2 linked regions of the Zobellia nedashkovskayae genome follow. The protein of the gene in region 1 interacts with the protein of each later gene in a pairwise test. Links are inferred from orthologs where the notes say so. Each region holds a gene or a part of one and is shown on either strand. Other genes may lie near its edges. The genes, in order: recJ and IWB64_RS06190.

Region 1 (16,658 bases):
ATAGAATATAATAATGACCATCAAAGTTGAACAAGTCTCCGGATACATCATCACCTGAATAAATATTTGCTAATTCTTTTGTCTCAGGGTCAATCATAAAAACACCTAAATTACCTGCTCTAGCAAAGAAATGATCGGATTCGTCATGGCCTTTAATAGATGCCAACCAGTTGCCAGAATCAGCATTAAGACCTTCTATGTTTTCAATTAAATCCATATTGGTCTCAGTATCCACTAGTATTATTCCATCGGTAGAACCAAAAACGCCATAGTCACCGTTCACAGCAACTCCGTGAATACTTTCAACTTCAATGCCACCATTATCGTCTATAACAGTACCTTCTTCATCAATAAATTTCACCATTTGTGGAATACCACCGGCTTCATCAGTGTTTTTGAAGGTTGCAACGAACATGCCGTTATCCAATCTTACAGCAGCGCCATGGTGTGCCACAGTATTTTCAAGCATGTAAACTTCGGGTTGATATGAAGGGATTTCTAGTGACTCTTCGTCAACATATACAATAGACCCATCGCCATCATTAAAGATTACAATATCTCCTTCTGAACCCGTATAATGAGTTGGTAAAAGGCTGCTGAATTCCGCGCTGGCCCATTGGGCTTCATATTCATGGCCATGGTCTTCATGGTTTGAGATACCTGAATCAAAAAAGCGTACTTGCCCACCTGCGCGATCAATAGCTGCTAAGTAGCGCCCGGAATTAGTGGTGTAAAAGCTTTCGCCTTCAACAAATACGGCATCAACACTATAGGTAATTTCGCCCGAATCGGCTTGCATAAGGTCTATAGAATCATCGGTTAACAGTGATAATCGTACCCAGTCACTTTCCATATCCTGGAATTCCAGTTCTTCCGAATCGGTATCGGAAGGTTCTTCAATAATCGACTCGTCGTCAACAATAATGTTGTCATCATTACTACAAGCGGTAAATAAACCGAATGCTACTGCAAAGACAGAAATTTTTAAAATTGATTGTTTCATGTTTTTCATTTTTAGTTAGTTATTAAATTGATTTACTGATATATTTCCGTTAGTGTCTTCCGCCCATACTACCAGCGTATTGCCTTGTAGTTTTGTGAAAAAGTCAGAATTGTTGGCGAATAGGCTTTGTAGGTCAATCTCCTGGGCGTCAGGAAGGGTGTCGCCTTCATTTGCTCGGTACTGATGCGGCCAATTTGATTCACCCCAGACCCATTCCTTTAGAATGGTACCTTCTTGACCCGTATTTTCTGTACTTGGTTCTTCTATATAAATCCATAGAAAAGAAATATCAGATGAAGCGTTATGATCTGTATTGCGATATACTTTACCCACAATGTTCTCGTTGGCGATATCTAAATCTGTTAGTTCTACCTGCGGTGCGTAGGTTGTATTAAGATATAGCGTAGTGTGATAGGTAGAGTTGTCGGAATACTTCGTCTCGTTCCCTTCTACATCGGTCGCTTGAATTGAAAAGTGATAGGGTCCACCCAAAATAAGCTCATCTTCATCTATGTCCGGATTACGGTCATCCCAGAAAATACTAGTAGAATAGTTAAAAAGTGTAGGGTCTGTTATTTGTTCCGCTTCAATGACTTCGCTATGGCTAAATAGCTTGAATTTTAAATTTACCGTAGAAGCTGTTTTTCCATGGGTATGACCATCAAAACCACTATGCGATTCTAGTTTTATTTCTTGAATACCTGTAGCATCCGTAATGGAAAAAGCTACGGGAATTTCATTGGTATTGGTGTCCGTCTTAAGAAAATACTCCGGTTGCACACTTGCGTTGCTAGCGTAGGGTAATATAGAGGGAGCTTCTAAGTCAATTTCATCTTCTTTATCCTCGTTTAAACAAGAGGAAAATAGAAATAGATAGAAGAGAGATAATAGTGTAATTTTTTTCATCTGTTTTTCATTTTTGAATTCATATTGGATTTATTGTTCTATATAATTTATAGGTGGATTTAGAGGCTTATGGGGACATTTACAGTAAATATGAAATTGCGCCCTTGTTCTGGTAAATTCAGTAACCGGTAACGGCTGATATGATTGAAATAGGCCGTATTGAGTAAGTTATTGGCGCCTAGGATGCATTTAATTTTTTGATTGGCAATTATTACATCAAAGGCAATTCCCATATCAAGAATGAAACTGTCTGGGGTTTCCCTTTCGTTTCTGTCCGTTCTGTTCTGTTGAAAATTGTAGCGACCGGAAAGATAAAACGAAGTGTTTTTTACACGTTTGAATTCGGCAAAATCATATTCCAGTTTGCCCACTACTGCCGGTTGGGGAGTCAATGGCAGGCCTAGGTTACTGTTCAGATTTAGGTTTTGAACAAAATCTAAGGCCAGATCGGCATGTAGCTGGAAAGGGAATTCATAGCCTGCGGTGATTTCAAAACCGTTAAAAATCGCATTGTCTTGCCTGTACTCCCACAAGGTTCCTCCTGATGCTAGAGGTGAAAAATTTCCGGTCGGAGACAGATAGATATAATCGGTGTAATATCCATAGAAAGCGGCTACTTCTAGAAATAGGGATTTAGATTGGTGCAAATACGTAACATCTGCTTGATAGCCCCTTTCCACACCTAAATTAGGGTCGCCCAATTCATGTCTGAAATTACCATGATGAACTCCGTTGCTAGATAATTCTATGGCCGTAGGAAACCTAAAACTATTCCCCAGGTTTAGTTTTATATGGTTTTGACTATTGGCTTTATATGATAGGCCTGCCGATGCACTTATGTTGTCAAAGCTGCGCTCGAATTCAGGCGTTCTTTCTGTGAATTCTCCTGTTGGCAATAATGTTCCTGGGTCATATATTGGTTGTAAATGACGTTCAATATCATGAGAGCCTATATCGTAACGAACACCAAAATTTGTCATCCAATTATTAGAAATATCTATAGATTGGTAATGGTACAGGCCAAGCTGAAAACTTTTAAAAACGGGGAGTAAGTATTCAAAACCATCTTTGTTATTCCGCATATGTTGCAATTGCGTTCCAAACATGAGTTGATGATTGGGGTTCGGGTTTAGACCAAATCGTAAATTGGCGGTGTAGGTGTCTAAATAAAGACCTAGTGCAAGATTGGAGTCTACCTGTTCTGGCGATATTCCGTGAGCCCCGGGAAACGATAATTCCTCTCTATTATTTCTCTGATATCCTAAGTCCAATTCTAAACTATGAGGTCCAAAATTTAGAGTGGTATTGCTTGTAATGGCATGATGACTATTTTCTTGGCGAGGAACATCTATATCTCTGTACTCACCATTATGCTGAAGGTTGTAAGCTCTTGGTAGTCCTATTGCCCCAGTAAAAATTCCCGCTTTTTGGTTGAAGCTGGATAGATGTAAACTGGATTCGAAATTTTCAGAATCATAACCAATAGCACCACTAAAATGAAGTTCCTTGCCTGCGGTATTTTTAAGCCTGTTGTCATAAATGGGTAGGTTAAAACCGGCATAGGTGAACTCATCGGAAGGAACGGTATAATCGCCATAGTCTTGATAGGTAGACCTGGCACTATAGAACCAGTTGTTATGCTTTCCTTTCCATTCAAGAGAATTTGAAATAGCACCGTTATTGGTCTGATAGGAAGAACTCAGTTCAATATTATTGCCATTTTCAGCTAATCGTGTGCCTTCTGTAATATTGATGACCCCACCCATACCATCTGACCCGTAGAGTAAGGAAGCTGGGCCTTTTATTATTTCTACGTTTTCAATATCGAAGGGGTCTATTTCAAGTCCGTGATCTGCACCCCATTGTTGCCCCTCTTGCTTAATACCACGATTGTTTACCAAGATGCGATTGAAACCCATTCCTCTTATGATGGGTTTTGCAATAGCAACCCCTACATTCATAGTGTTTATTCCTGGTATAGATGCTAGGGCACCTGCAAAAGTTCCCGTATTATTTTTTGAGATAAAGTCTTGGTCAATGATGACAATGGACTGTGATTGATTAATGGCCCGTTGTAATATTCTAGATTGTACCACGGTTACCTCGTCTAAATTTGTAACGGCATCTGGCATGGTAATAGTCATGGAAGATGAGGTTTTCAATTCACTTAAGGTTATTTGTACTGGAGCATGAGCTAAGTGCTTTATATTTAGAAATAGAATGGAATCGTTAGGCTGAATGTGTATTTGAAAATATCCTTCCGAATCTGTTGTCGTATACTTTGAGCTAGGTGATGTCTTGACCGTGGCACCTATGATAGGAAAACCTTTGACGTTCAAAACATGACCATTAATTTCTTGTGATGACCCTATATAGAAAAAGCTTAGAGCGCCTAAAAAAATTAAGAATCGCCATTTAAAGCTAATTTTAGTTTTGTGCATGAATGGATGTTGAATCACTTGAGATTGATAAAATTGCCCTAGAGATTTTTTATAATTGACTGATAATCAATTTTCCCAATAAATGATTGAGTCCAGTTGAATAGGTGTAGTTATAAAAGACCAAAAAAGGAGTAGAAAGAGTCCGAAAATAAGAGGGATAGTAAGCGTCTACAAGGATGTTTTTATACAGCCAATTCTACCTAAAAATCACATATATAGGCAGGCGGTTATATAAAAATAGTTTGCGAAAAGACGTATTTATCCCAAGAAAATAACAGGAGGTGGTTTGTTGTAGAAATATACCCAGAGTATGTTTTTATGATAAGGTGCAAGGTACTTACTTTCTGATTTCTGTTCGTGTAGTATAGAAAAATCAGTTTTGACAATTTTTGATACCAAAACGTCTTGGTAGATGGGAGTATCTTGGTTGGAGCTAGAAATAAGCGTACACAGCTCACAATGCTCCATTTCCGAATCGGTTAGAGCATGAGAAGCCATGTGCAGGTTAACTACCCGTAATAAAATAAAGGCAGTTAAGAGAAAATAGGAAATATTACGTTTCAAATTTGTTCCCAAAATAAAAGTTTAGTGGATGTAATGTCTCTTAAATAAATAGAGTAATATGCTACTATAGTTAAAGCAAGCATCTGTAATAATATTATTCGAAATGAATAATAAATTGCATTGTCAGTGTCGTTTTTTAAACGATACAAACCGGCTTGTTCACATAGTAATAAGAAGTATTTTACTAAACTATTGGGGGTGCCCTTAATTGGAAATTAGTCTTTGAATAAGAGTCAATGACTACGGAAGAAAAAAGCTGCTCATCACGTTGAGCATATTCAAAACGAATAATATCCGGTAATACAGAAAAGTCGTAATTGAATGAAGTTAGTTGTATATGGTAAACATTACAATCTGTAGGAGCCTCGTGGTAATGCTCACTACTATCGTTACAAACTTCATGTTCATGACCTTCAAAAAAGTGAAAAAGTTCAACAGTAGAAGGAAACAGTAATGCACAAAACAGCAAGAATGCTGTAATTGATTTTACTATTTGCTTACTATGATTCACTTCTTTTGTTTTTGGGAATTTTCTGCTAGCAGCAAATATAGAAAGTCTGGATACAAAAACAAATGAAAGGATTGTCCAACAGGATAATTTAACAAGATAGGAATCAATTTATATAAAAAAACCATCAATAAAAAATTGATGGTTTTTTTGGTGGAGAATACCGGAGTCGAACCGGTGACCTCTTGCCTGCCAGGCAAGCGCTCTAGCCAGCTGAGCTAATCCCCCATTTAGGCTGGCGTAAAGAAAATACTTTTATACTAAGTATCAAAATTGTGAGCCAAGTAATTACTGCTGCCTATTTAATCCTTTTTTACGCTCAGTACAAGTACAGGAACTCGGGCCGAAAACTCAGATTTTTGTATGGTATTCTTTTCCCATAGTTTTTTGAAAAACCCTCTTTTACGTCTAAAAACACATAACATATCTGGTTGTTGTGATTCAAAACGTTCTAGAACACCAAGATAGGTGGTAGGCGCCTCTGTCATGGTTATTTGCGAGCTTGCGTCCATCAATGCGGTATTTATTCGTAAATCATCATCGGAATAGCCAGGTGTCTTTACTAAAAGCAAGTTTACCGTAGAACCAAACTTCTTTTTGATTTCCAATAACGGGTATAGAATACGGTTTCTTTTAAGAATACCAGATTTAAAAGCCGTCAAAATAGTCTTTGGTGGCGTCATTACGTGACCTTTAGGAACTATTAAAGTTGGTATATCTGTCTGTTTAATTATTTTTCCAGAGGTATAGCCTAAATAAAATTCCTCCGTAACATCATTACTTCTTGGAGCCATGATAATGAGATCTATGCCTAGTTCTTTATCAATATCCTTTAAACCATCTACAATACTACCGTTATACGTAGCAATAGTGATATTAACGCCTTTCGCATCAATTTTATCAATTACTTCCTTTAATCGTTCTTTTCCACTTTCTGCTACTTTTTTTGTAACATTGGCCAAACTTTTACCAGCTCCCACAGAAACATTAAAAACCTCCATTACATAAACTCGAGAATCGAATTGCTCAGCAAAATCAACAGCGTATTGTAAAGTTTGGTGTGCATCGGGAGAAATACCTATGGGTACTAGTATATGTTTCATATGTTATTGGATTTATCGTTTAAATTTACAATTAAAATAGGATCCTAAAAATGGTAAGGTCAGCAAAGTTATCGGAAATACCTCAGATTCTCAACATTACTAGAGCATGTGCCGCTGCAATGATTAAAAACGGCATTTACCAATGGAACGAGGATTACCCAAATAAAGAGGCTTTTGAGTTAGATATTGAACGAGGAGAACTGTACGTTTTGGAAGAAGATGGACGAATAATCGGTACTATCGTGCTCTCCACACTAATGGACGAAGAATATGTGCCTATTGAGTGGTTGACACCATCAAACAATAATATCTACATACATAGAGTTTCGGTACATCCTGATTTACAGGGTAAGGGCTACGCCCAAAAGTTGATGGCTTTTGCTGAAAACTATGCGCGGGAAAATAAATTTGCATCGGTACGGCTAGACACTTTCAGCCAAAATAAGCGAAACCAGAAATTTTATGAGACTAGAGGTTTTGAACGTTTGGGTGATATTTTCTTTCCAAAACAGAGCGAGCATCCCTTTCATTGTTATGAATTAGTGTTGTAATTTTGGCCCCTTGAAGGCCGAAATCAATTTTAAGTCCATTAATAAATTAGCAATACCAGCAACGATTGCAGGTATTGCAGAACCGCTGTTGTCTATTACGGATACGGCTATTGTGGGTAATATTCCTGTAGATGGGCTAGAATCGCTAGCAGCAGCTGGTATTGTTGGTTCTTTTCTTTCCATGTTAATATGGATTTTAGGTCAGACCCGTAGCGCTATATCGGCCATTATTTCTCAATATTTAGGTGCCGGACGTATAGAAGAGGTAAAAACGTTGCCGGCGCAAGCTATCTTTTTGAATATAGGTTTGAGTATTGTCGTTCTGTTGTCTACTATTTTTATCGTCAAAGATATTTTTGAACTACTTAATGCCACAGGCAAGATTCTAGAGTATTGCGTTTCTTACTATTCTATAAGGGTTTGGGGCTTTCCGCTCACACTTTTTGTATTTGCCGTTATGGGTATTTTTCGCGGGTTACAGAATACCTACTATCCCATGCTGATTGCTATTGTTGGGGCCGTTCTAAATGTTGGGCTTGATTTTGCCTTTGTTTACGGGATAGAAGGGATTATTGAACCCATGTATTTGGAAGGTGCAGCTTGGGCAAGCCTTTTGGCACAAGGAATCATGGCCGTTATGGCCTTTATACTTTTGGTAACCAAGACAGCTATTAGTCTTAAGTTAAAATTACCGATTCACGATGAGTTAGGTAGGTTGGTAGTCATGAGCCTTAATCTGTTTGTACGTGCTCTGGCGTTAAATACAGCATTGATTTTGGCAGTTCGCGAAGCAACGCAACTGGGTCCTAAATTTATAGGAGCACATACCATTGCAATTAATATTTGGTTGTTCTCTGCCTTTTTTATTGATGGCTATGCGGCTGCCGGAAATATTATGGGCGGTAGGCTTTTGGGAGAGAAAAACTATAAAGGTTTATGGCAATTGGCAAAAAAGATAATGCTATATGGTCTGTTGGTAAGTTTACTATTAATGGTAGTAGGGTTTTTATTCTATAAACCTATAGGTCTTATTTTTTCTAAGGAAACAGTAGTGCTTAATGCCTTTTACGCCATATTTTTTATTATTATTTTAGGTTTACCAATGAATACCATTGCCTTTATTTTTGATGGAATTTTTAAAGGGATGGGTGAAATGAAATACTTAAGAAACACCTTGCTAGCTGCTACTTTTTTAGGTTTTGTTCCTGTTCTCTTCATAGGAAAGTATATGAATTTGGGTTTATACGGAATCTGGATTGCCTTTACCGTGTGGATGGTCATCCGTGGGGGAGCTCTGGTCGTTAAGTTTATCAGAAAGTTTCGACCTCTAGTGCAAAACGAGTAATTTTGATGATACATTTGTTCAACATTTAAATCACAATTATGGGAACTACCCGAGAAAACGGAAGCCTTTATATCAAAATAGATAATAAGATAGCTACCATAGAGTTTGGTCATCCGGCCAGTAATTCTTTTACTGCTGAGCTATTGGGCCGTTTGACTGCGGAGATTGATAAACTCTCTAATAATGATGATATAACCGTTATTGTATTGAAATCTGAAGGAGACCGTGCTTTCTGTGCAGGTGCATCTTTTGATGAGCTTATGGCGGTGTCTACTTTAGAAGAGGGCAAGGTATTTTTTAGTGGTTTTGCCAATGTAATCAATGCTATGCGCAAATGTAAAAAGGTCATTGTAGGCCGTGTTCAAGGTAAAACAGTAGGTGGAGGCGTAGGTCTTGTTGCTGCGTGCGATTATGTTTATGCATCTGAAGCGGCGTCAATACGTTTGTCCGAGCTTACTATTGGTATTGCTCCGTTGGTCATTGCTCCAGCGGTGGAACGAAAAATAGGAACGGCCGCTATTTCTGAGCTCTCATTGGCACCTACCGAATGGAAGAGTGCTTATTGGGCACAGGAAAAGGGTCTCTTTTCTAAAGTGTTTGATGATACAAAGGAATTGGATAAGGACCTGGATTTTCATGTACAGAAACTAGCCGATTACAATCCCGAAGCCCTTGAAGAATGGAAAAAAGCACTTTGGCATGGTACGGATCATTGGAACGATCTTTTGGTTGAGCGGGCGGCCATAAGTGGTAAGTTAGTACTTTCAGATTTTACGCGTAATGCATTATCTAAATTCAAAAAATAACAATAACCGACTGTCGTTGACGTTTTACTTTTTTAAATCTCAGTTATGAATATTTTAGATTTCCTGAATGGCGACCTTGTTTTTCCACTTCTCGCTCTTTTTGTAGTAGTTATATACTTTGTAAATCGCGTTCGCGCAAAAAAAAGATATAGGAGATAGTTTCCCTTTATTTAAACGGATTAGCGGGTTTTTAGCCAGCCAGTAATGCTCAGCCGTTCGCGTTTTGCAGGCTTCACCTCGTGCTCTATATCTCGACTTTCAAAAATTACCGCTCTGCCAGGAAGCGGATAGATGGTTTTCGGAATTTCGCCGTTTTCCCCATTCAGATAAAGTACTAATTCGCCACCGTGTTCAGGTTGCCAGTCATCTTCGTTCAAATAGCAGACAATAGAAAGTTTTCGTCGGTCATCATTTTGGAAGGTGTCTAGATGTCTTGCGTAAAACTTCCCTTCAGGGTAAACGGCGTAATGAAATTCTTTTCTCATAATGCCAAGAAAACAGGTTCTATTAAGATAAGAGGCTAAATCATTAATGCGGTCAAAGAAAAATTTATGGCTGGTATTTATTACATTTTCGTCCATCCAAAGAATAAAATCACCGCGTATTCCGGTTTGTACCACTTCGTTTAGTCGGTTTCCAATGGCTGCTTTTTTAAACAAGTCATCTTCATATTTCTCTAAAAGGTCTGTTCGCAGGGCGTTCACAGTGACAGGGGAAAGTAAATCATCAACTACACTGTAGCCGTTTTCTAGGATATCAGAAATTATCTTTTCGTAATGCGGTTTCACCGCAAAGTCTAATTGATTATACAGTTCTTCCACTTAGGACAAAATTTAAAAGCCGGCAAATGTAATCTATAAACGGATTGGTTTTACAAATTGAATACCTTTGCACTACAATCCTATTTCATGAGTAAAATTAGAATTACCAAACAGTTCAATTTTGAGACCGGACATGCGCTTTACGGCTATGACGGAAAGTGTAGAAATGTGCATGGCCACAGCTATAAATTATCGGTAACGGTAATTGGTCGTCCAATTACGGATACAAGCCATGTAAAGCAGGGTATGGTTATCGATTTTGGTGATTTAAAGAAAATCGTTAAAGAAGAAATTGTGGACCAGTTTGATCACGCTACGGTTTTTAATAAAAACACACCACACGTAGAGCTTGCAAAAGAATTGACCGATAGAGGGCATAGCGTTATTTTGGCAGATTACCAACCGACCAGTGAAAATATGGTTATTGATTTTTCAAAGAAAATTAAAGCTAGGTTGCCCGAGAATATAAGTTTACATTCTTTGAAGCTTCAAGAGACCGATACTTCGTTTGCCGAGTGGTACGCATCCGATAATCAATAACACCTTCCTCAAAAGGGTATTCGTTATATTTGACATCAGATGAAAACCATTACCGTTCCTCAAGGCAAAAAAGTCTATTTTTCCAGTGATAATCACCTAGGTGCGCCAACTATGGCGGAAAGCCGTCCGCGTGAAAAGAAATTTGTTGCGTGGTTAGATGAAATCAAAGAAGATGCCGCAGCCATTTTTTTAATGGGTGACCTTTTTGATTTTTGGGCGGAGTACAAAACCGTAGTACCTAAAGGTTTTACCCGTACAATGGGAAAACTAGCCGAAATATCCGATTCTGGTATCCCTATTTATTTCTTTGTTGGAAATCATGATTTGTGGATGGATGGTTATTTTGAAGAAGAACTTAATATTCCTGTTTTTCATAAACCACAGCAATTCAATATTAACGGAGTTTCCTTTTTTATTGGTCATGGAGATGGGTTGGGACCTAATGATATTGGCTTTAAACGCATGAAGAAAGTGTTTACCAATCCTTTAGCTAAATGGCTGTTTAGATGGATGCATCCAGATATAGGTGTACGAGTTGCAAAACATTTATCTGTTAAAAATAAATTGATTTCAGGAGATGACGATGCCAAGTTTTTAGGCGAAGACAATGAATGGTTGGTGCAGTATGCCAAGCGTAAGCTAGAAACAGAGCATTATGACCATTTTATTTTTGGTCACCGCCACTTGCCTATGGAAATAAAGGTAGGTGAGAATTCAAAATACACCAATTTAGGCGATTGGATTCATTATTATACTTATGCTGTTTTTGATGGGGAAAAGCTAAGCCTTGAAAAATATGAACCTACTCATTAGCTTCGTGCTCATCAATATCTTTCTGTAAGTCTAGTTTTCTAAATGAAGGTGAAACAATAGCTGTGGCACCTACTGTAATTAAGGTCATAGCACCACCAAAAACCACTGCGGTTACCGTACCCATCAGTTTTGCTGTTACTCCGCTTTCAAAAGCTCCTAGTTCATTAGAAGACCCAACAAACATAGAGTTAACGGATGCAACACGTCCTCGCATGTTATCCGGAGTTTTAAGTTGCAATATTGTCTGACGAATAATCATAGAAACACCATCTACTGCACCACTTAAGAACAAGGCGATTACTGAAAGCCAGAAGTAGGTAGAAAGGCCAAAAACAATCATACAGAGGCCAAAACCAAATACCGCGAACAGTAATTTCTTACCGGCATTTTTATGTAATGGAAATCGCGTAGACCCCAACATGGTAAGTGCTGCGCCAACCGCTGGTGCGGCTCGTAAAACACCAAAGCCTTCTGAACCTACGTGCAGAATATCTTGTGCAAAGATTGGTAAAAGCGCTACCGCGCCTCCAAAAAGTACTGCAATCATATCTAATGTTAATGCTCCAAAAACAGCTTTGGTACTGAATACAAACCGAAGTCCTTCTCGTAAACTTTCAAATACCGGTTCTCCTATTTTAGGGTTAAGAATGGGTTTTGTCGAAATTTGAAATAAGGATATCAATGCCAGTATTGAGAAACCAAAAATGAGGCACATAGACCAATGAACGCCAATCCAGCTAATAGAAAACCCAGCTAAAGCAGGTCCTAAAACGGAAGCCAATTGCCAAGTAGTACTGCTCCATGTTGCAGCATTGGGGTATATTTTCTTAGGAACGATTAAGGCTATTAAAGAGAATATGGTTGGCCCAAGAAACGAACGAACAATACCACCTAGGAAAACCAAAAAGTAAATACCGTATAAAATGGTCTTGGTTTCTAGCTTATCTTCCATAGAAGGCCAACTGAGCATAAAGAGCCCAAAACTGATTACTGAGAAACCCAAAATGCATTTTATTAAAAGATTACGTTTCTCTTTTTGATCTACAATATGCCCTGCAAAAAGAGCCATGGATACAGCTGGAATCACTTCCATAAGCCCAATAATACCCAAAGAAAGTGGGTCTTTGGTCATGGAATATACTTGCCACTCTATAACAATGAACTGCATAGACCATGCAAATACCATAGCAAAACGAACCAACAAAAAGATGTTGAATTCTTTATAACGTAAGGCTGCATAAGGATCCATAAACGCGCTTTTTCGATAGAAATAAGGCGCAAAGATATTATTATAATCCGATGAACGGTACGCTTAAAATACAAAAGGCCGTTTAAGTTACTGTTTCCTAAAACCGACTGAGTAGTCAGTTTTTTAAAGCCTTGAATTCACTGTGTAAGGGCACTTCATCGACGAACGGTTATTTTTTAAATGCGAAATGTGATAATTATATGCTTGTAAAGCACTGTAGAAATCAAAACCAACCAAGTAGTTTGTAATTTTATTTAGAGTAACCGAGCAAAAGCATTAACAAGCCTAATTTATATAGGGCTTATCGATGGACTGCGTAGTAAGAAATCCGTTAAATGGTAATTTCAATCCGGTTGCCTTCTGGGTCTTGGATAACGCTTTCATAATAACCGTCTCCTGTAGTTCTCGGTTCACCAGGAATTTGAAATCCGTCAGACCTAAGTTGCTCGGTAATGGCATCTACTTTTTCTTTTGAACCTACGGAGAGCGCAAAATGAATAAAGCCCAAATGTTCTTCTGTAGAATCTGATGCCTTTGTGATTTCCGGTTTGTGCATAAGCTCCAATCGCGAGCCTTCATCAAAACTTAAAAAGTGAGACGTGAAGTTTTTATTTGGATTGTGATACCGTTCTCCGCAAACAGCATCAAAGTAATGCTCGTAAAAATGACGCGTGGCTTCAAGGTCAGATACCCAGATGGCGAGGTGTTCTATTTTCATTGTATGTCTTTTAATTTCATCTGCAAGCTTATATTTCCTTGCCATTCATTTTCATCTAGAGAAAAGACAGCACTAAAAGGTTTCTTGTTGGCTACTATGGGGAGTTTATCACCCATATTAAAACCAATGCCTCCAATAGGACCAATTCCGTTTTGAGTAGCAGCTAACTTAAGATGTGCCCCATCTTCACCTACACCTTTTGCATAGCCTGTATCTATTAGATTTTCTGACATGAATGTTGGAGTCATGTTACCAGGCCCAAAAGGAGCGAACTGTTTTAGGATACGCATCAGTTTTGGTGAAATATCCTTAAAATCTAATTGAGCATCTATGGAGATTTCTGGAATCAACAATTTTGGGTCTATGGTTTCGGAGACTACTTTTTCGAATTGTGCTTTGAAGTTTTCGAACTGATTTTCTAGTAATGTGAGTCCGGCAGCATATTTATGTCCTCCAAACTGCTCAATGCAATCTGCACAGCCCTGTAAGGCGTTATACACATCAAAACCTTTTACGGAACGTGCGGAAGCTGCCAACTTATCGCCACTTTTAGTAAAGACCAGTGTTGGACGGTAATAGGTTTCGGTAAGTCGCGAAGCAACAATACCGATAACGCCTTTGTGCCACGAGTCTTTATAAACTACAGAAGTAAAACGTTCTTCTTCTTTATTATGAAGAATCTGTTCAAGGGCCTCTACAGTGATTTCTTTGTCGAGTCCACGCCTGTCTTGATTGAATTTTTCAATCTGGGCAGCAAAGGTTTCGGCTTGGGTGAAATTGGTTTCGGTCAACAGGTTTACAGCATGTTGCCCATGTTCCATTCGGCCAGCGGCATTTATCCGCGGAGCGATAATGAACACTACATCTGTAATAGTAAGTACCGATTTTTTTATTTGATTAATAATGGCCTTGAAGCCAATTCTGGGATTGGTATTAATTACCCGAAGTCCAAAATAGGCCAATACGCGGTTCTCGCCTGTCATCGGAACAATATCTGCACCAATGGCCGTAGCAACCAAATCAAGATAAGGAATTAGGTCCTCAACAGTTTCCCCTTGTCGGGAGCCTAACGCCTGAATCAGTTTAAAACCAACGCCACAGCCACAAAGCTCATCGTATGGATAGTTGCAATCATCACGTTTAGGGTCAAGAACTGCTACCGCATCTGGTAGCGAATTACCGGGTCTGTGGTGATCACAAATAATAAAATCTATTCCTTTTTCTTTCGCATAAGCCACCTTGTCAATAGCCTTTACACCACAATCTAGTGCGATAATCAACGAAAAATCGTTGTCTTCGGCAAAGTCTACCCCTTTAAAAGAGACACCATACCCTTCGGTATATCTGTCTGGAATATAGGTGGCAACATTGGGGTAATAGCTTAGCAAATAGGAAGAAACCAAAGCTACTGAAGTGGTACCGTCCACATCATAATCGCCATAAACCAAAATATTTTCATTATTGGCAATGGCTTCTTCAATGCGTTCTACCGCAATGTGCATGTCCTTCATTAAAAAAGGATCGTGCAAATGAGTTAACTCTGGTCGAAAAAAGTTCTTAGCCGCCTCATAAGTAGTTATACCCCTTTGCAATAAAAGTTGAGCCACTAAATCGTCAACCTTGAGCGCATTAGCCAATTGGTCAATAGCATCTTGTTGAGGTTTTGGTTTAATGGTCCAGCGCATAGGGTGTGAAAGTTTAAGTATCAAGTTTAACTCTTGAACTTTAATTTTGAGCTTTAACTTTAGGTTTTAAACTTAGTCCTTATGAAAAATAGTCTTGATTTCTAATGTTGCAAATTGACGGAACATCTGCATTACACCACAATACTTTTCTACAGATAGGTCTACGGCTCTTTGTAATTTTTTCTCCGCTAGGTCTTTTCCGTGAAAATGGTACTCTATGGTAACGGCATCGTAAAATTTTGGATGCTCATCAGTTAGATTGGCGATAGTTTCAATATGAAAATCATCTACCTCTAGCTTCATTTTTTTGATAAGCGCGGCTACATCGAGACCTGAACAACCTGCCAGACCAGATAGCATTAAAGCTTTTGGTCGCAATCCTTTTCCTTCGCCGCCATCATCCGGACCCGCATCTATTTTTAAGGTTAGACCTGATGGGTTCGTGCTTTCGAACTGCATGTTGCCAAGCCATTTGGTTGTAATATGATTTGTAGTACCCATAATTTTTTATGTTTCTAGTAAGAATCAAAAATACGATTAATAGATAGATTTTGAAGTTGGAAATTGATCTTGTCTGTATTTGTGATGAATAAGAATGTTTTTGAAGAAATACCGAGATTACTGATACTACAAGTCACTTTCTAAATTTTTTTTATAGAATTAAGCATTTATGATTAGCCAATAATCCAAGTTTTACGTTATATGATTGAGCGGAAGTCATTTACTCTAATCAATAATAAGATTCGTTGAAAGATAACAAAGATTTATTAGCCTATGTACTCATTTTGATAAGTCTAATTTCACTTATCATTCTGGATGAGCAGATCTCTGCAAGTTTGAGACAGTTTCTGTATGGTTTTATTCCATTGTGTTTTGGATATATTTTAAAATGAACTTTGATATGAACATATTGACTAAGTTAAAAGGGAAATATCTTTATAAATCTATAAAGTTGATAGTATTTTGTATTTCCTTCATTATAATAGTATTATTTATCCTTGTCGTTTCGTTCAATGAAAAATTTACTAATGTTTTAATTGCGCTTTAGTTTTGATGAATTGTAAAATATCAGGTTAAGGCTAATCTAAAATCATTTTGACCCGCTTTTGTAACTCCGGTACCACATCGGACTCAAACCAAGGATTTTTTGACATCCAAAAACGATTTATTGGAGAAGGATGTGGTAAAGGAAAAAACTTGGGTAGAAATTCATGATAACTAGCTACATTTTCGGTGAGGTTTCTTTTGTACAATTCTTTTAAATAATGGTCTTGTGCATATTTGCCAATTACAAGTGTCAACCGTACTTGCTCTAAATGGCTCCAGAAAACATCGTGCCATAAGGGTGCACATTCTTTACGAGGAGGGAGGTCACCAGTTTTTCCTTTTCCTGGAAAGCAGAATCCCATAGGTAAAACCGCAAAATTATCCGGATTGTAGAACTGTTCTTCCGTTACACCTAACCATTCCCTAAGTTTTCTTCCGCTAGGGTCATCCCATGCTTTATTATGGTCATGGGCCTTTCTGCCAGGTGCTTGGCTGACTAAAATGATTTTAGATTTTTTAGTGCCAGCTAAAATGGGCCTAGGCTCTAAAGGCAAATGG
Region 2 (16,678 bases), 150 kb from region 1 along the record:
GCAGTGAACATTGGTAAGAAGATTTGCTCAAAATTAAAAGAACTTATACCACGGCAACAGTTTGATATTCCGATTCAAGCGGCTATTGGTGCAAAAATAATATCTAGAGAAACTACCAAAGCCTTACGAAAAGATGTAACGGCCAAATGTTATGGTGGTGATATTTCTCGTAAACGTAAACTTTTGGAGAAACAAAAGAAAGGTAAAAAACGTATGCGCCAAGTAGGTAATGTAGAAGTTCCTCAAGAAGCCTTTATGGCAGTGTTAAAGTTAAACGATTAAAAATAATCCCTTGCTCGAAAGAACAAGGGATTTTTTCATATAATAGTTTTTAATGCTACTCCTTTATAGCTAAAATATTCTCACCTTCCATAAGTGTGGTGTTACCTAATAATTCTCCTACAGTAAATGTATCCGTCCCTTCATCATCAGCATATATAACAATATAGGAATCTTCTGATTTCATCCAAGTAAATGTAGTTTCAAAATCTAATTCACCATTATAGCTCTCTGAATAATCACCAGATAAATCTGATTTAAACACCCACTTATCTTCATAATTTGTGGTTGATTGTCCATCAAAAGTGGTACTTGATTCCATTAACCAAGTACCGATAATTACATCAGTGTCATCTTCATCTTTAGAACAACTAGTAAAGGCTACGGTACTCGCTAAAGCGAAAAATAAAAATAGTTTCTTCATAATAGATTTGGTTAAAATAGTATAGATTAAGTGATAATAAAACGGCTCATACTTTAGAATATTGCCGTAATACAATTAACAAAAAAAATCTATGTCATACCCTTTACGAAATGGTGTTCAATGTAAATTATTCTAAATCAAATACTTCTGTTATTCCTACGTATAAATATTCTTTTTCTTACAAATATTTCAAATTTTGGGCAATTTTTAATGTTAGTATCTGTTTTAATAGTGTAAAACTATTTCGCAAAAAATGACCACGTATATAGCCCATTTTAACGCAAAGCACAGAACGATTCCTTCGGAACAGAATTCCATATTTATCTGGCAACAAGAAAGTGGTGAGATAGATATTAATCTACTGGAAGATAAAATTAAAAGGGAATCATCTATACATTTTTATAGCCTTGCAGGAGATGAATACATAGACGTGAAGCAAGATGATATAGATATATTTGTTTACAAGACCATGCCTTTTTCAGGCTAGTCTTAGAGTATTACTTCCTCCAAATCATTATTCAAGAAGAATCATAAAACGTATTTAAGTATGGATATGCCTAATTATCTTGGTCTATTCTTCTTCTTTTTGGTCAATTTCAACTTCGTCCTTTGTTTCATCAACATCAAATACTTTTCCTAAGTAAACCAATCGGTATTTATCTGTGATGTCCTCAAAGTCAGTGCTAAAACTAGAAATGATCTGTAAATCACCTTTTGGCGTTTTCAAGAAGATAGGTACAATATTTTCATCTGCTTTGGTAATTTCTATTAGTGCCTCGTAATGTTCCTTATCCTTTAATTCTATCTCATGCACTGCAGGAAATTTTCTTGCGGTTTCCGTTAATTTGATAAAGTCATCGGTATGTGAAAACAGTCCTTCTTTAGGATTATTTTCTGGATTATTCATCTCATCGGCATTTACCAACCTAAAAGAACCATTAGCTCCAAAATCTTTACTAAAATTATTAACCGCATACTTATTAATCTCAGAGTTCCCTGTCAATGCCATAAGATAGCCTACATCATTAAGTTCTATATTGTCTGTCAGTGTATCAGAATAAATATTTGCGGTAAAAGCCTCAAGGCCTAATTTCTTGGCTTTGTTTATGTTTGTTTGATTATTATCAATTAAAACTACATGACGGTTGTTCTTATTAAGATAATCCGCAATAAGACGAGATGCTTTTGATGCTCCTATAATTAGTATACCTTCCGATTTGGTCAAAAACACACCTACAGATTTCGCAAATAAACGTGCTGTAGTGGCGTTCAAGAGAACCGTTCCCAATACAATCATGAATACCAAAGGTGTAATAAATTCAGCACCAGGCTCTCCTTTAGCGAGAAGCTTAGAACCAAACAGTGAGGCAATACCGGCAGCAACGATACCTCTTGGCCCAACCCATCCTATAAAAAGTTTTTCATTGAATTTCAGGTTTGAACCGGATGAACTTAGAAAGACACCTAGCGGTCTAATCACAAAAACAATAATAGCAAACAGAGCTGCAGTTCTCCAATTAAAAATCAATTCAAGGTCAGAGATATTAATATTCGCGGCCAATAAAATAAACAAGATAGAAATCAATAAAATACTTAATGATTCTTTGAAGTATAAGAGTTCTTTAATGTTTGGAAGATCCGTATTACCCATAACCATACCCATAACAACGACTGCTAAAAGACCAGATTCATGTGCAAAGGAATCGGACATTACAAAAACAAGAAGCACTGTAGAAAGCGATGCCACGTTCAATAAATAATGCGGAATAAAATTCTTTTTAATAGCAAAGGTTAGCGCATGTGCGAATGTAAAACCAAACGTGAAACCAAAAAGTAAAATCTTACCGAACTCTATTAAAGCGGTTATTGTATAGGCTTTCCCCTCTCCTACACTTATGAATTCAAAAACCAATACGGCTGCCAAAGCTCCAATGGGATCAATTAATATTCCCTCCCATTTCAATACTGCCGAAACATCTTTCTTTAAAGGGATATTTCTTAAGATGGGTGTTATTACCGTAGGTCCCGTAACAATAATTAAAGCCGAAAACAAGAAAGAAACCTGCCAGCTCAACCCAAAAATATAGTGCGCGGCAATCCCTGCACAAACAAATGTGACCAATGACCCTAACGTAATTAGTTTCGTTATAACTGGACCTACATTTCTAATTTCCGAACGTTTTAGAGTTAACCCGCCTTCAAAAAGAATAATACTTATGGCAAGCGAAACAAAATAGTAGAGTGAATCGCCAGGGAAGAGTCCTATTTCTCCATTCCAGATAGGCTCTATGAGTTTTTGTCCATCAATAGTATACAAAGAGGCGATTGGCCCCACTAACAGCCCAATTAGGATTAAAGGAAGAATTGCAGGTAACTTTAGACGCCATGCAAACCACTGCGCTAATATTCCTAAAATGATGATTCCTGCAAGTTCTACCATAGCTTTTTCATTAAGATTGAAAAATAACTATTTTATCTGAAAAAATAGAATTGAATAAGTCAAGATATTCCTTTTTTATTATTATGCTATATTGGGCTCCCGTTATCTAATCATGGCATCAGAACTACAACCGTTTAAAACTATTTTATTTGGCTTTGCTTTCTCTCCTTCTTTGAGGGCTAATGTTATTGAAACTGCGCGTATCGCAAATTTCTTTGGTGCGAAGCTGATATTATTACATGTAGGAGAAAAGTCATCGGAGAAATCGAATCAAATTAATCAGATTCTTGAGCAAACGGCGCATAAAAATTTAGAAGTAGAAATTCAATGGGAAAGTGGTGATCCATATGATGTGATTTCAAATACTTGCAAAACATCAAAAATTGATTTATTGATTCTTGGTGCCATGCAACATGAAAACATGTTTAAGTTTTATGTGGGTTCCATAGCAAGAAAACTAACCCGTAAAGTGTGTTGTTCTGTTTTGCTTCTCATAAAACCATCTGCCGAACGCGTACCTTGTAAGCATATTGTTGTAAATGGCCTTGATGCACCTGAAACCCATTTTGCCATAACCAATGCTTTTTATGCCGCTAATGCCCTTGGTGCGCAGCAGTTGACCATCGTAGAAGAGATATTACAAAAAGAAATACATGTAACGGTAGAAGATGATCGCTCGCTTAAAAAAGCGAACCTAATGAAGGAACGCTTAAAGCATCGCGAAGAATCTAGAGTACGTAAGATAATTAATAACCTACCTCCATATCTAACAGATAACATTACCGTAAAAACACAAAGTATTTTTGGTAAAAGAGGGTATTCTATTGGACATTATGCAGAAGTGGTTAGGGCTGATCTATTGATTATGAACGCCCCTTCTAAAACCGGTTTTTTAGACCGTTTGTTTCCTCATGATATTGAATACATACTTTCAGACCTACCAACCGACCTTTTAATCATAAGAAAAACTAATTGACTCAAAAAACCAGTCACTCCAAGACTTTTACAAAAGCACTTCCTAAAAATTTATTTTCTGGTTTTGTAGTATCTCTAATAGCCCTACCATTAGGTTTGGGTCTGGCTTTAGCAAGCGAGGCTCCGCCTATATCAGGTATTATTGCGGCGGTAGTTGGTGGTCTGGTGGTCTCTATCCTGGGTGGTTCCAACGTCACAATTACTGGTCCGGGTAATGGATTGGTTATTGTACTCTTGGGTGCTATTACAACTCTTGGTGGTGGTAATATGTACCAGGGCTACCTATTTACCCTTGCGGCCATTGTTATATCCGGTATTTTGATGTTACTCTTAGGATTTCTTAAACTGGGAAGGTTGGCCGACTTTTTTCCTGCTTCCGCCATTGAGGGAATGCTTGCTGCAATAGGACTCGGAATCTTATCAAAGCAATTTCATATCATGGTCGGAAACAATGAGGCCTCTGGAAGTATTGTTGCCCTTTTAGGAAAAATACCAGTGGCTATCGTTGCGTTATTTCAGAATCCTGATAGCAGTATGCTTATTGCGGCGGCAATAGGTATTATCAGTCTACTAATTATGATTTTTTATTCCAAAATAAGGAATCCTTTCTTCCATCTAGTACCTGCCCCAATGTGGATTTTAATTCTATCCATTGGATTTAGTTACTTTTTTGTGTGGACGGATGCTCCCTACCCAATGAATGATGAATATTTGGTAAACATACCTGATGATGCCATTAGAAACATGGCTTTTCCTGATTTCTCCAAGATTTTAGAAACAGATTTTATTCTTGCTGTTTTAGCTATAACCCTAATTGCCAGTATTGAATCCTTATTAAGTATTAAAGCGGTAGATAAGCTTGATCCTCTTAGCAGACGTTCAAATGTTAACAAAGACCTTAAAGCTCTTGGGCTAGCAACAACACTAAGTGGTTTAGTAGGCGGTTTAAATGTAGTAACCGTTATTGCCAGAAGTTCTGTAAACGTAAATAACGGCGCTACAAATCGCTCGGCAAATTTATTTCATGCGCTCTTTTTGGTCATCTTTATTTTGCTGTTTCAAGACCAATTAAGACGAATTCCCCTCGCAGCATTAGCTGCAATTTTAGTCTATACGGGTTATAAATTAGCAACCCCAAAAACTCTTCAAAAAATTGCTAAAATCGGTAAAGAACAAATTCTCATATTCTTGGCCACGCTATTAACTACATTGTTCACCAATTTAATTACAGGAATAAGCGTTGGTATTTTGGTGACATTTATTGTTCATGTGCTGATGAACAAAAGCATGTCCTTGTTTCTTAGCCATATTTCAAAACCAAACGTGCTTCTTTTTAAGGAAAACGAAGGCGGAAATTTTTATGTGAGTATTAAATACTTCTGTAACTTTTTGAATTTCTATAAGTTGAAAAATAAATTAGATGTTATTCCAGAAACCGAGAACGTCATTTTAGATTTTTCACTCTGCACTTTCGTAGATCATACTGCTATGGAAGGTTTGGAAAACTACGCCGAAACTTTTTCCAAAAAAGGAGGTAGTTTAGAAATTATTGGCCTTGACAAGCACGGAGCTGATTCAACACATCCTTTTGCTATACGAAAAGTGCTTCCAATTCATAAACTAAAACAAATTGGTCGGTACTTTACCAAAAGACAAGGCCTATTAGAAAGTACTGCAAAAGAGCTTAAATGGACCTATAACGCTAAGAAAAACAAAAAAACTAAGTTCTTAAGTAGCTTTGTTTTCTTTAGAAGACGTCAAATTCCATATATCTACAATACCCTGTCTGATAAACAAGGTAAATACAATCTGTTTGACGTAGAGTTTACAGAAGGTGCCTTTATAGCCTACGAGGTGGTAAAAACCACTGTAATGCATATGCAACTAGAAGATGAAATTCCTGTTTTCACTTTAGATAAAGAAGGCCTTTTAGACTTTAAATACAGCTTAGCTGGTTTCAAAGATATTGACCTTGATGACCACCCTGATTTTAATAAAAGATTCTACCTAAGCGGAGAAAATCCAGAAAATATTAAAGCATTGTTCACTGATGAGTTAATTTTGTTTTTAGAAAGTAACCTTTACTATCATATAGAATCTAATGGCTCATCCCTTTTAATTCTAAAGAAAGAAAGGCTACTTAGTGTTACTGAAATAAAAGCAATGCTCTATTTCAGCAAGCAACTTTGTGAGTTGGTTAGCAGTACAGTCGTCGTCAGCGCATAATTACAATACCGTTTAAACTAGCTTCGCATTATTAAATTTCAGCATATAAAATGAAAGTCTGTATAGCCGAAAAACCATCTGTAGCAAGAGAAATTGCTTCCGTTCTTGGGTGCAACACCAAGCGTGATGGGTATTATGAAGGTAATGGTTATGCTGTAACATATACGTTTGGGCACCTTTGCACGCTTAAGGAACCAAACGATTACAAACCGCATTGGAAAAGCTGGGATTTAAACAATTTACCCATGCTTCCAGAACGCTTTGAAACTAAAGTTTCTAAAGATTCTGGTATTACAAAACAGTTTAAAATTATAAAACAGTTATTTGATAAAGCAGATGTTGTTATAAATTGTGGGGATGCCGGCCAAGAAGGAGAGCTAATACAACGTTGGGTTTTAAATCAAGCAAATTATAAGGGTAAGGTGGAAAGACTTTGGATTTCTTCGCTTACAACCGAAGCCATAAAAGAAGGTTTTACTAACCTAAAGCCATCTGAAGATTACGATAATTTATATTACGCAGGTTTTTCCCGAGCCATCGGAGATTGGCTTTTAGGCATGAATGCCACTCGTTTATACACTTTAAAACATGGTGGTTACAAGCAAGTATTATCTGTTGGCCGTGTGCAAACACCAACATTAGCTATGTTAGTTAACCGGTTTAAGGAAATAGAAAATTTTAAACCACAACCGTATTGGGAATTGCAAACTCTCTATCGCGATACTTTATTTAGCTACGAAGAAGGGCGTTTTCTTAAGGTTGAAGACGGAGAAAAACTAGCAAATATTGTAAAAGAACACGATTTTGAAATTGTATCTATCACTAAAAAGGCAGGAAATGAATACGCTCCAAAGCTGTTTGACTTAACCGGCTTACAAGTATATTGTAATACGAAATTTGGCTTTTCTGCAGATGAAACTTTAAAGATTGTCCAAAAACTATACGAACAAAAAGTAGTTACTTATCCTAGAGTTGACACCACGTTTTTACCAAACGATGTATACCCAAAAGTACCCGGAATACTTCAAAAATTAACGAATTACGCAGCTTTAACAGCGCCATTGCATGGAAAAAAATTAAAGAAAACGAAAAAGGTTTTCGATGATAGTAAAGTAACGGATCACCACGCAATAATACCAACTGGGCAGCAAATGAATTTGCAATACAACCAGCAACAGGTTTATAATATCATTGTACGCCGTTTTATTGCCGTGTTTTATCCAGATTGTAAAGTCTCAAACACTACAGTAATTGGTAAAGCCGAAAAAGTAAAGTTTAAAACTACAGGAAAAGAGATTTTAGAAAAAGGTTGGCGTGTTGTTTTTGAAACTCCAGATTCTCCGTCTAAAGAATCAGGAATACTACCAACTTTCGTAAAAGGCGAAAAAGGACCACATGAGCCCTCGTTTTTAGAAAAACAGACCAAGCCACCAAATCAATTTACTGAGGCCTCCCTCCTACGCGCTATGGAAACCGCAGGAAAGCAGGTTGATGATGACGAGCTTCGCGAGATTATGAAAGAAAACGGTATTGGCCGTCCTTCTACTCGCGCCAATATTATTGAAACATTATTTCGAAGAAAGTATATAAAACGAAATAAGAAGCAAGTCATCCCAACAGTTATTGGCATACAACTAATAGACACCATTCAAAATGAACTATTAAAATCTGCTGAGCTCACTGGTAAATGGGAAAAGCAATTAAAAGACATTGAAAAAGGAACGTTTAGTGCTGGAAGCTTCATTAAACAGATGAAACAAATGGTAGACCGTTTGGTGTACGAAGTACGAAGTGAAACCAAGAAAGCCAATATCTCGTCCGTAAATAATAAACCTGCTGGCGCAAAGAAAAGAGTAACCAAGAAAACCTCGGGAATAACGGCAGAAAAATGTCCAAAATGTAAGAATGGATCACTTCTTAAAGGGAAAACAGCCTATGGTTGTTCCGAATTTAAAAAGACTTGCGACTTTGTTATTCCATTTATATTTGAGGGTAAAACCATTTCAGAAAAACAATACGTAAGATTATTACAAAAAGGGTCTACCGTAAATCTAAAGGGCTTTAAAGTGAATGATGCCACTGTTGAAGGACTTGTTAGATTTGATGATGATTTTAAACTAAAGTTAGAGCCTAAAAAACATTTACCTCCTAAAAATGTTAAGGTTTCAACAACCACTTCAGAAGAAAATATTTGTCCAAAATGTAACAAAGGCACTATTTTAAAAGGGAAAACGGCTTATGGTTGCAGTGAATATAAAACTGGTTGTGATTTTAGATTCAGTTATGATGAGATTCGTAAAAAAGCTAATGGGCACCAACTAACAAAGGATTTGGTTTATAAAATACTTCAAGAAAACTAACCGTATTGGTATTCCTTATGGGTAAATAATTATTCTACTATAAGAGTTGAAGTATCCTTCTATTTTTTTTGGAATATTATCTAATGCCCCTATATGAGAAACGCTTCCTTTACGGGCAGAAACAAGAATAAAAAGGTCATTAACCTGAATTTCTTTGGAAATTATTAAAAAGTCATCCCAATTGGTCAGGTTATTAAACGTAAGGGATAATTTAATCTTCCTGCTTGTTAAATACTCTTTTATATACTTTTCGGTATCATCGTTACAATACAGCACTATAGGCACACTTATTTCAGAAGCTAGTAATACAATTTTGTCTACCCACTGTTTAAAACCTTTCTCCCTTTCAGCCAATTTTGGAACTGCTAATAGTATACGTCTATGGTTGGTTAAAGGCACATGAAAGTGGCAAATAAATAAAAGTTTATCTGTTTGGTTCAATACGCTATCCATCTTTTCGCCAACTAATTTTTCTATGAACCCGGTGTTTTCCGGCCAACCCATAATAATAGTATCTACCATAGTTTCACGAGCTGTACGCACAATTCCCGCAGCGGGGTTTAGGTCTATTGTTGCCGCTAAATTGGCTACCGTTTCTGAGGCTGTTGCTTCTTTTACCAAAAGCTCTAAACGCTCCTTGGATTTCATAATATTCCTTTCAGCCTGAATGTTGTTTGGTACTACGGTTAGAATGGTAATGGGGTGCGTAGATTTTTTGTCCTTTATTAAAATAGCGAACTCTAAGGCTTTATCCATATTAGCAGGATTCGCAATAGGCATTAGTATGTGCTCGTTTTTAAATACAGTAGTCATTGATTCTTCGTCAAATTCTTCAGCCTCTGAATCAACAACAATTCGTTTTGCCGCTTTTTCTGTAACAAAAGAGGCTATGATGCAGGTAAAAAGTATAAGAATTACGGTTCCGTTTAAGATATTACTATCTAATATTTTCGCTTTATAACCCACCAAGATTACCGCTAATGTTGCCGCGGCATGGGCGCTACTTAGTCCAAAAATCAAATTGCGTTGGTTAACAGAGTATTTATACACCACTTGCGTTACAAAAGCAGCTAGCCATTTCCCAAAAATTGAAACTACCGTTAATGTTGCAGCAATAATAAGTGCCATGGGACCGCTAAGAATCACCTTTATATCTACTAACATGCCAACGCTAATCAGGAAAAAAGGGATAAAAAGTGAGTTGCCAATAAACTCTATGCGATTCATAAGTGCGGATGAGTGCGGTATAAGCCTATTTAATGCTAAACCTGATACGAATGCACCTATTATGGGTTCAAAACCTGCAACTTCGGCTAGAAAAGCAGCAAAGAAAATAATAGCTAACACAAAAATGTAATGCGAGTGTTTTTCGGTCTGCATTTTCTGAAAGAACCAAGCGGCTACTTTTGGTACCACCTTGAACATTATCAATGAAAAGACAATGAGGGAAACAATCATCTTAACCCAGAAACCTAAACCTAAGTTACCTTCATGAGACCCCATAATAACCGCTAAGATTAGCAGAACGGCAGTGTCTGTCAATATCGTCCCGCCTACTGTTATGGCCACAGCCTGATTCTTAGAAACCCCAATCCTACTCACTATAGGGTAAGTCACCAAGGTATGTGTGGAAAACATACTCGCGGTTAAAAAACTGGCATCCACACCATACCCTAAAATATAATGGCAAACCGGAAAACCTACAATCAAAGGAATACTAAAGGTTAGAAGGCCAAAAAGTAAACTTTTGTTTCTGTACGCCCTGAATTCGTTAATATCTAATTCAAGTCCTGCTATGAACATAATATATAAAAGACCAATAGTAGAAAAGACTTGTACAAAGAGTCCTTCTTCCAATAACTGTAACCCGTGAGGTCCTATAATAATGCCCGATAGAATGAGGCCAATAATTCCGGGTACACGAATTTTGCTCAGCAAAATGGGCGCCAGAAGTATGATAAAAAGAATTAGGGAAAATATTAAAACGGGATTGTCCAGTGGTAACCTGAAGTGTTCACCCAAATGATTTAAAAATTCTTCCATAGATTTCCAAATTAAAAATCACATAAACTCAAAGTCAGTTTTTTCGTAAAAACTCAACTTATTCTCGCTACAAAAGTGAATCAAGAGCAATGGCTAAAAAACAACAAAAATCGATCTGTACTTGTTAAATAAAACCCAATAAAATGCCAATGGTTCAAATATCTATAGCGCTTTTAATACTTTGTTATTCTCAATATATCTAGATGGAACTATACCCCATAGAAACAGGAAATTTTAAACTAGATGGTGGTGCTATGTTCGGCGTAGTACCAAAAGCCATTTGGCAACATACGAACCCCGCAGATGCCAACAATCAAATAGATATTGCTGCTCGCAGCTTACTTATTGAAGATGGTAATAGACTAATTTTGATTGACACAGGAATGGGCAACAAACAGTCCGATAAATTTTTTGGCTATTACAACCTTTGGGGAAACCATTCTATTGATAGCTCTCTAAAGAAATTGGGTTTTCATCGGGATGATATTACCGATGTCTTCTTAACACATCTGCATTTTGACCATTGCGGAGGATGCATTCAATGGAACAAAGACAGAACGGGCTATGAGCCCGCTTTTAAAAATGCTGTGTTCTGGACAAACGAAGACCATTGGAAATGGGCTACGGAACCCAATGCACGTGAAAAAGCTTCCTTTTTAAAGGAAAATCTTCTACCGATGCAAGAAAGCGGACAGCTGAAATTCATTGAAAGAACATCTGACAAGTTCCAGAGTGAATCAGAATTAGGTTTTGGCTTTCACTTTGTAGATGGCCATACGGACAAGCAGATGCTACCCCAGATTTCGTATAAAGGAAAACAATTGGTGTTTATGGCTGATTTATTACCTACCGTAGGACATATTCCTTTACCGTATGTGATGGGTTATGATACCAGGCCACTTTTAACCCTTGCAGAAAAAGAATTGTTTCTAAATAAAGCTGTTCAAGAAGAATACCTTTTGTTTTTTGAGCATGATGCACACAATCAGCTAGGTACTCTTAAGCAAACCGAAAAAGGAGTGAGATTAGATGACATCTACACCTTTGACCAAATTTTTAATTAAGGTCGTTAGTTCGTTCAACTAAAAAAGGACTTAATCACGAAAAATAATTTCGTATACGAAACTGTATTTTTACCAGTGTTTTATGGTACTAAGGTTAATAACCTATTTTTTTATAGCCGATTTTTAAAAAAGCATTTGAAACTAAAAATAAGTAGTTGAAATAGTAAAATGAAGGTTGTCATTTTGTTCCGGGTTCAAAATTATTCAACCTTTTTCAGATAAAAAAATCATAAAAACATTATGATTTGGTTAAAAAATTGTGCCAAATCTTACCTTTGCAGCCATTTATGTTAAACTACTGAGTTGGTTCATGGGCAGATAAAGCCTTTTTTTAACCATTCACTCACTATAATTTTAAAACTAAAACAAACACTAAACTCAATTCAATAATATGACTTCATTTTTTTCGAAACCTTTATTAGGTTTATCTGCTGCCCTTGTTCTTATGGGTTGTGGCTCTACAGCGTTAGTATCTACTCCAATTGAAAGTATTGATACTACTCCATTAAAAATATCCGATTTATCAGATGCCCAGAAAAAAAACTGGGGACATTTAGACCTTGTTTCCGATACCATTCCAGGTATGAGCGTTGATAAGGCCTATGCAGAAATTATAAAGAACAAAAAAGGTGAAACGGTTATCGTTGCCGTTCTTGATTCTGGTATGGATTTAAAGCATGAAGATTTAGATGATGTGCTCTGGACCAACAAAGGAGAAAAAGCTGGTGATGGTATTGACAACGATAAGAACGGTTATGTTGATGATATTCATGGATACAATTTTTTAGGCGAATCATACAATGAGCAACTAGAAGCTACGCGTATAGTGAGGTTAAAATTGGGCGATGCTTCACTACAGGCCAAAGCCAAAACAAAAGTTGATACCGAATATGCTAAAGCATTGCAACAAAAACAACAGTACGAGCAAATTTTTCAAACTGTTAAGAATGCCGATGATGCCGTTAAAAAGGAATTAGGCAAAGACCTTTACACCGCAAAAGACTTAGCGGGCATTGAAACAACAGATGAAGGCATGCTGCAAAATATTGCCATTTTAACTCAAATGTTGAGCTACGAAGATTCTATTCCTGAGGTTCTAGAGCAAGTTGAAGCAGGAGTAAAACACTTCTCCGATCAGTTGAACTATAACTACAATGTAGATTTCAATGGCCGTAAAGATGTAGGTGATGATCCTTATGACATTAATGATCTTGGTTATGGTAACGGAAACCCACAGAATCGCCAAGAAGATGAAAGCCACGGTACACACGTTGCCGGTATTATTGGAGCGGAGCGTAATAATGGCAAAGGAGCTAACGGTGTTGCAAACAATGTTGCAATAATGAGTATCCGTGCCGTTCCAAACGGTGATGAATATGACAAAGATATTGCTTTAGGTATTCGCTATGCAGTAGATAATGGAGCAAAAGTGATTAACGGTAGTTTCGGAAAATCTTTTTCTCCTGAAGCTAAATGGGTTTATGATGCTATTAAATATGCAGCAGAAAAAGACGTTCTTTTTGTACATGCAGCAGGTAATGAAGGTGCGGATTTAGATGATCCTGCCAACCCTAACTTTCCAAATGATCAAGTAGACAACGGTCCCGAAATTGCAGACAATGTTCTTACGGTAGGTGCATTATCGTCTAAATACGGTTCTGAAATGGTTGCTTCTTTCTCTAACTACGGTGATGTAAACGTTGATGTTTTTGCCCCAGGCGATGAAATTTATTCGTCAATGCCAGGTAATGACTATGAATTTCAAGGAGGTACTTCAATGGCATCCCCTGCCGTTGCCGGTGTTGCTGCCCTAATTCGTTCTTACTATCCAAAATTGACTGCTTCTCAGGTAAAGCATATAATTATGGAATCTGGTCTTGCGCCAACAACAAAAGTAATTTTGAGCGGTGATGCTTCTAAAACGGCTACCTTGGATGAAGTTTCTACTTCAGGTAAAATCGTAAATACTTACAATGCACTTATCATGGCCGATAACGTATCTACCGGTAAAATAAAACTATAATATACCATGAAGTATTTTTTTAAAGGGATTGCTGCCGTAATGCTCTTATTGAGCCAAGCGGCTATTGCACAAAACGGTTCGTACTGGCAACAGCATGTGGATTACAACATGGAAGTGGACATGAACGTAGAGAACTTTCTGTATACTGGTACCCAAAAACTGGTCTATACGAACAATTCTCCAGACGAGCTTACTCGCGTGTACTACCACTTATTTTTCAATGCCTTTCAACCTGGAAGTGAAATGGATATGCGTTTACAAAGCATTCCTGATCCAGATGGTAGAATGACCGATGAAGAAAAGAATAGCCGTATTGCTGCATTGAAGGAAAATGAAATCGGTTATCTCCATGCTACGTCACTAACTCAAGATGGCGTTAAAGTAGATTTTGTTGAAGAGGAAACCATATTGGTAGTTGAACTGGCAAAACCACTTCCTCCTGGTGGCAAAACCACTTTTGAAATGGAATTTAAAGGACAAGTTCCTGTTCAAGTACGTCGCTCAGGAAGAAATAGTGCGGAAGGTGTTGCGCTATCTATGAGCCAATGGTATCCAAAACTGGCCGAATATGATTTTGAAGGCTGGCATGCTGATCCATACATTGCACGTGAATTTCAAGGCGTTTGGGGCGATTTTGATGTAAAGTTGACTATTGATAAGAATTATGTAGTTGGAGGTACTGGTTACCTTCAAAACCCTCAAGAGATTGGTCATGGGTACGAAGCACCGGGCACCAAAGTGAAAAAACAAAAAGGAAAAACCCTTACTTGGCACTTTAAAGCACCAATGGTACATGATTTCATGTGGGCTGCCGATCCTGAATACATACATGATACTTTACAAGTTGAGAATGGGCCTATGCTTCACTTCTTGTACAAAGACAATAAGGATATTTTAGATAACTGGAAGAAACTTCAACCTAAGACTGCTGAGTTTATGAAGTTCTTCAGCAAGAATATTGGCGAGTATCCTTATGAGCAATATTCAGTTATTCAAGGAGGCGATGGTGGTATGGAGTATGCCATGGCAACTTTAATTACAGGAGAACGCAAATTTGGAAGCTTGGCTGGTGTTACTGCACACGAATTAGCGCATTCTTGGTTTCAGCATATTTTAGCTACCAATGAATCCAAACACGAATGGATGGATGAAGGCTTTACCACTTTTATCTCTACATTGGCTATGAACGAAGTAATGGAAGAGAACAAGGAAAACCCTTTCGAAGGCTCTTACAAAGGATATTATAGTTTGGTAAATTCTGGTAAGGAACAACCACAAACTACGCATGCAGACCGTTATGACCTTAATTTTGCCTACGGTATTGCTGCCTATAGCAAAGGTTCCATTTTCTTGTCTCAACTCGGTTACGTCATTGGACAGGATAAATTAATGGAGACTATTCATAAATATTATGAAGACTTCAAATTCAAACACCCTGTTCCGAATGACATTAAGCGTACTGCCGAAAAAGTATCCGGTATGGAACTAGATTGGTATTTAACAGATTGGACCCAAACTACGAACACTATAGATTACGGTATTACCGAGGTTAAGGATAATGCTGGTAAAACCGAGGTTTCTATGGTCCGTACAGGAAATATGCCAATGCCTCTAGATATTTTGGTCATCTATGAAGACGATACAAAAGAGACGTTCTATGCGCCATTGCGCATGATGCGTGGCGAAAAAGAAAATCCATTTCCACAAATAGACCGAACGGTATTAGAAGATTGGCCTTGGGCACAATCTAACTACAGTTTTACAATTAATAAGCCAATTGCTAGTATTAAGGCAGTTGTAATAGATCCTTCTCAACTTATGGCCGATATTAACCAAGAGGATAATGTTTGGCAGAATATAAAGTAATTGACAACGAAAAGTCGTTATCCTTTATTCAATGATTAGATTTGCAATTGCCCCCGTTAACGGGGGCAATTTTTTAAAATACCTTTATGGCCGACTTCACTTTCCCGAAAAAAGAAAAGCTGAAAAGCAAAAAGCTTATCGAGCAATTGTTTGCTGAGGGGAAGCCTGTTTCTGCATTTCCTATAAAACTTATTTATCTTCCTACTGACTTTATAGAAGACACCCGCATAAAAATCGGTGTGGCGGTTCCTAAAAAGAATTTTAAAAGTGCTGTAAAAAGAAATCGCATCAAGCGTCTTATGCGAGAAAGTTATAGACTTAACAAACACCTAGTTTTTAACAATAGTGAAGGCTCTTTTGCGTTTCTATTTTTATACCTTGGTAGAGAGATGCCGTCTCAAAGCAATGTTGAAAAAGCCATGAAAGACGTAATGAAACGTTTTTTGAGCAAAAACATTCCAGATTCAGGCAGCTAGATTTAGAAACATAAAAATGGTCCACGACCAAAAACTCATCAAATTAGAGAACAAATGAAAAAGATGCTAGGCAAAAAAATATTAATTCCAGCCTTTGCAATAGTCATTTTGGTGGCAGGTAGTAGTTTCGTGAAAAGCGATTTTTTCGAAATTGCCAAGCAAATAGAAATCTTTACTACCCTGTTCAAGGAATTGAACATGAACTACGTAGATGAAACCAATCCGGCAGAACTAATGGATACCGCCATAAAGAATATGCTAGATGACCTTGATCCTTATACCAAGTTTTTAAACGAACAAGACGTAGAAACCTATCGTATTAACAATGCTGGGGAATATTCCGGTATTGGCGCTTTGGTGCGTTCATTTGAGGACAAGTTGTTGATTATTGAGCCTTACAAAGATTATCCTGCAGATAAGGCTGGACTAAAAGCTGGCGATGAGATTATTAAAATAGGCGCTATTAGTGTTTCGGACTTTGACAATAACGCTAGTGAACTCC

Evidence for each region.
Region 2: the proteins of recJ (region 1) and IWB64_RS06190 interact in binary tests that used the Escherichia coli proteins (3 or more experiments, as listed by UniProt). The link is inferred for Zobellia nedashkovskayae from one-to-one orthologs.

Annotation. Positions count from the first base shown.
Region 1 is NZ_JADDXR010000002.1:1,580,038-1,596,695, forward strand. What follows is about bases 12,710-15,682. They hold recJ (single-stranded-DNA-specific exonuclease RecJ), read right to left. Parts: upstream 15,054-15,682; coding sequence 13,365-15,053; downstream 12,710-13,364. Other genes in these bases: IWB64_RS06795 (VOC family protein), read right to left, coding at 12,982-13,368; IWB64_RS06805 (OsmC family protein), read right to left, coding at 15,126-15,554. Also shown: IWB64_RS06725 (DUF5074 domain-containing protein), read right to left, coding at 1-1,003; IWB64_RS06730 (DUF4625 domain-containing protein), read right to left, coding at 1,019-1,909; IWB64_RS06735 (TonB-dependent receptor), read right to left, coding at 1,969-4,350; IWB64_RS06740 (hypothetical protein), read right to left, coding at 4,609-4,926; IWB64_RS06745 (hypothetical protein), read right to left, coding at 5,099-5,425; IWB64_RS06755 (universal stress protein), read right to left, coding at 5,725-6,525; IWB64_RS06760 (GNAT family N-acetyltransferase), read left to right, coding at 6,576-7,076; IWB64_RS06765 (MATE family efflux transporter), read left to right, coding at 7,087-8,421; IWB64_RS06770 (enoyl-CoA hydratase/isomerase family protein), read left to right, coding at 8,460-9,227; IWB64_RS06775 (2OG-Fe(II) oxygenase), read right to left, coding at 9,407-10,048; IWB64_RS06780 (6-pyruvoyl trahydropterin synthase family protein), read left to right, coding at 10,136-10,588; IWB64_RS06785 (UDP-2,3-diacylglucosamine diphosphatase), read left to right, coding at 10,628-11,401; IWB64_RS06790 (MFS transporter), read right to left, coding at 11,391-12,650; IWB64_RS06810 (uracil-DNA glycosylase family protein), read right to left, coding at 16,133-16,658. UniProt on the Escherichia coli protein: Single-stranded-DNA-specific exonuclease.
Region 2 is NZ_JADDXR010000002.1:1,439,773-1,456,450, reverse strand. The notes cover bases 6,057-9,049. They hold IWB64_RS06190 (type IA DNA topoisomerase), read left to right. Parts: upstream 6,057-6,394; coding sequence 6,395-8,704; downstream 8,705-9,049. Other genes in these bases: IWB64_RS06185 (cation:proton antiporter), read right to left, coding at 8,720-9,049; IWB64_RS06195 (SulP family inorganic anion transporter), read left to right, coding at 6,057-6,344. In the rest of the region: lepA (translation elongation factor 4), read left to right, coding at 1-282; IWB64_RS06215 (hypothetical protein), read right to left, coding at 338-703; IWB64_RS06210 (GTP-binding protein LepA), read left to right, coding at 957-1,190; IWB64_RS06205 (cation:proton antiporter), read right to left, coding at 1,275-3,143; IWB64_RS06200 (universal stress protein), read left to right, coding at 3,256-4,119; more of IWB64_RS06195, read left to right, coding at 4,116-6,056; more of IWB64_RS06185, read right to left, coding at 9,050-10,747; IWB64_RS06180 (MBL fold metallo-hydrolase), read left to right, coding at 10,951-11,811; IWB64_RS06175 (S8 family peptidase), read left to right, coding at 12,203-13,834; IWB64_RS06170 (M1 family metallopeptidase), read left to right, coding at 13,841-15,700; rnpA (ribonuclease P protein component), read left to right, coding at 15,787-16,176; IWB64_RS06160 (S41 family peptidase), read left to right, coding at 16,231-16,678.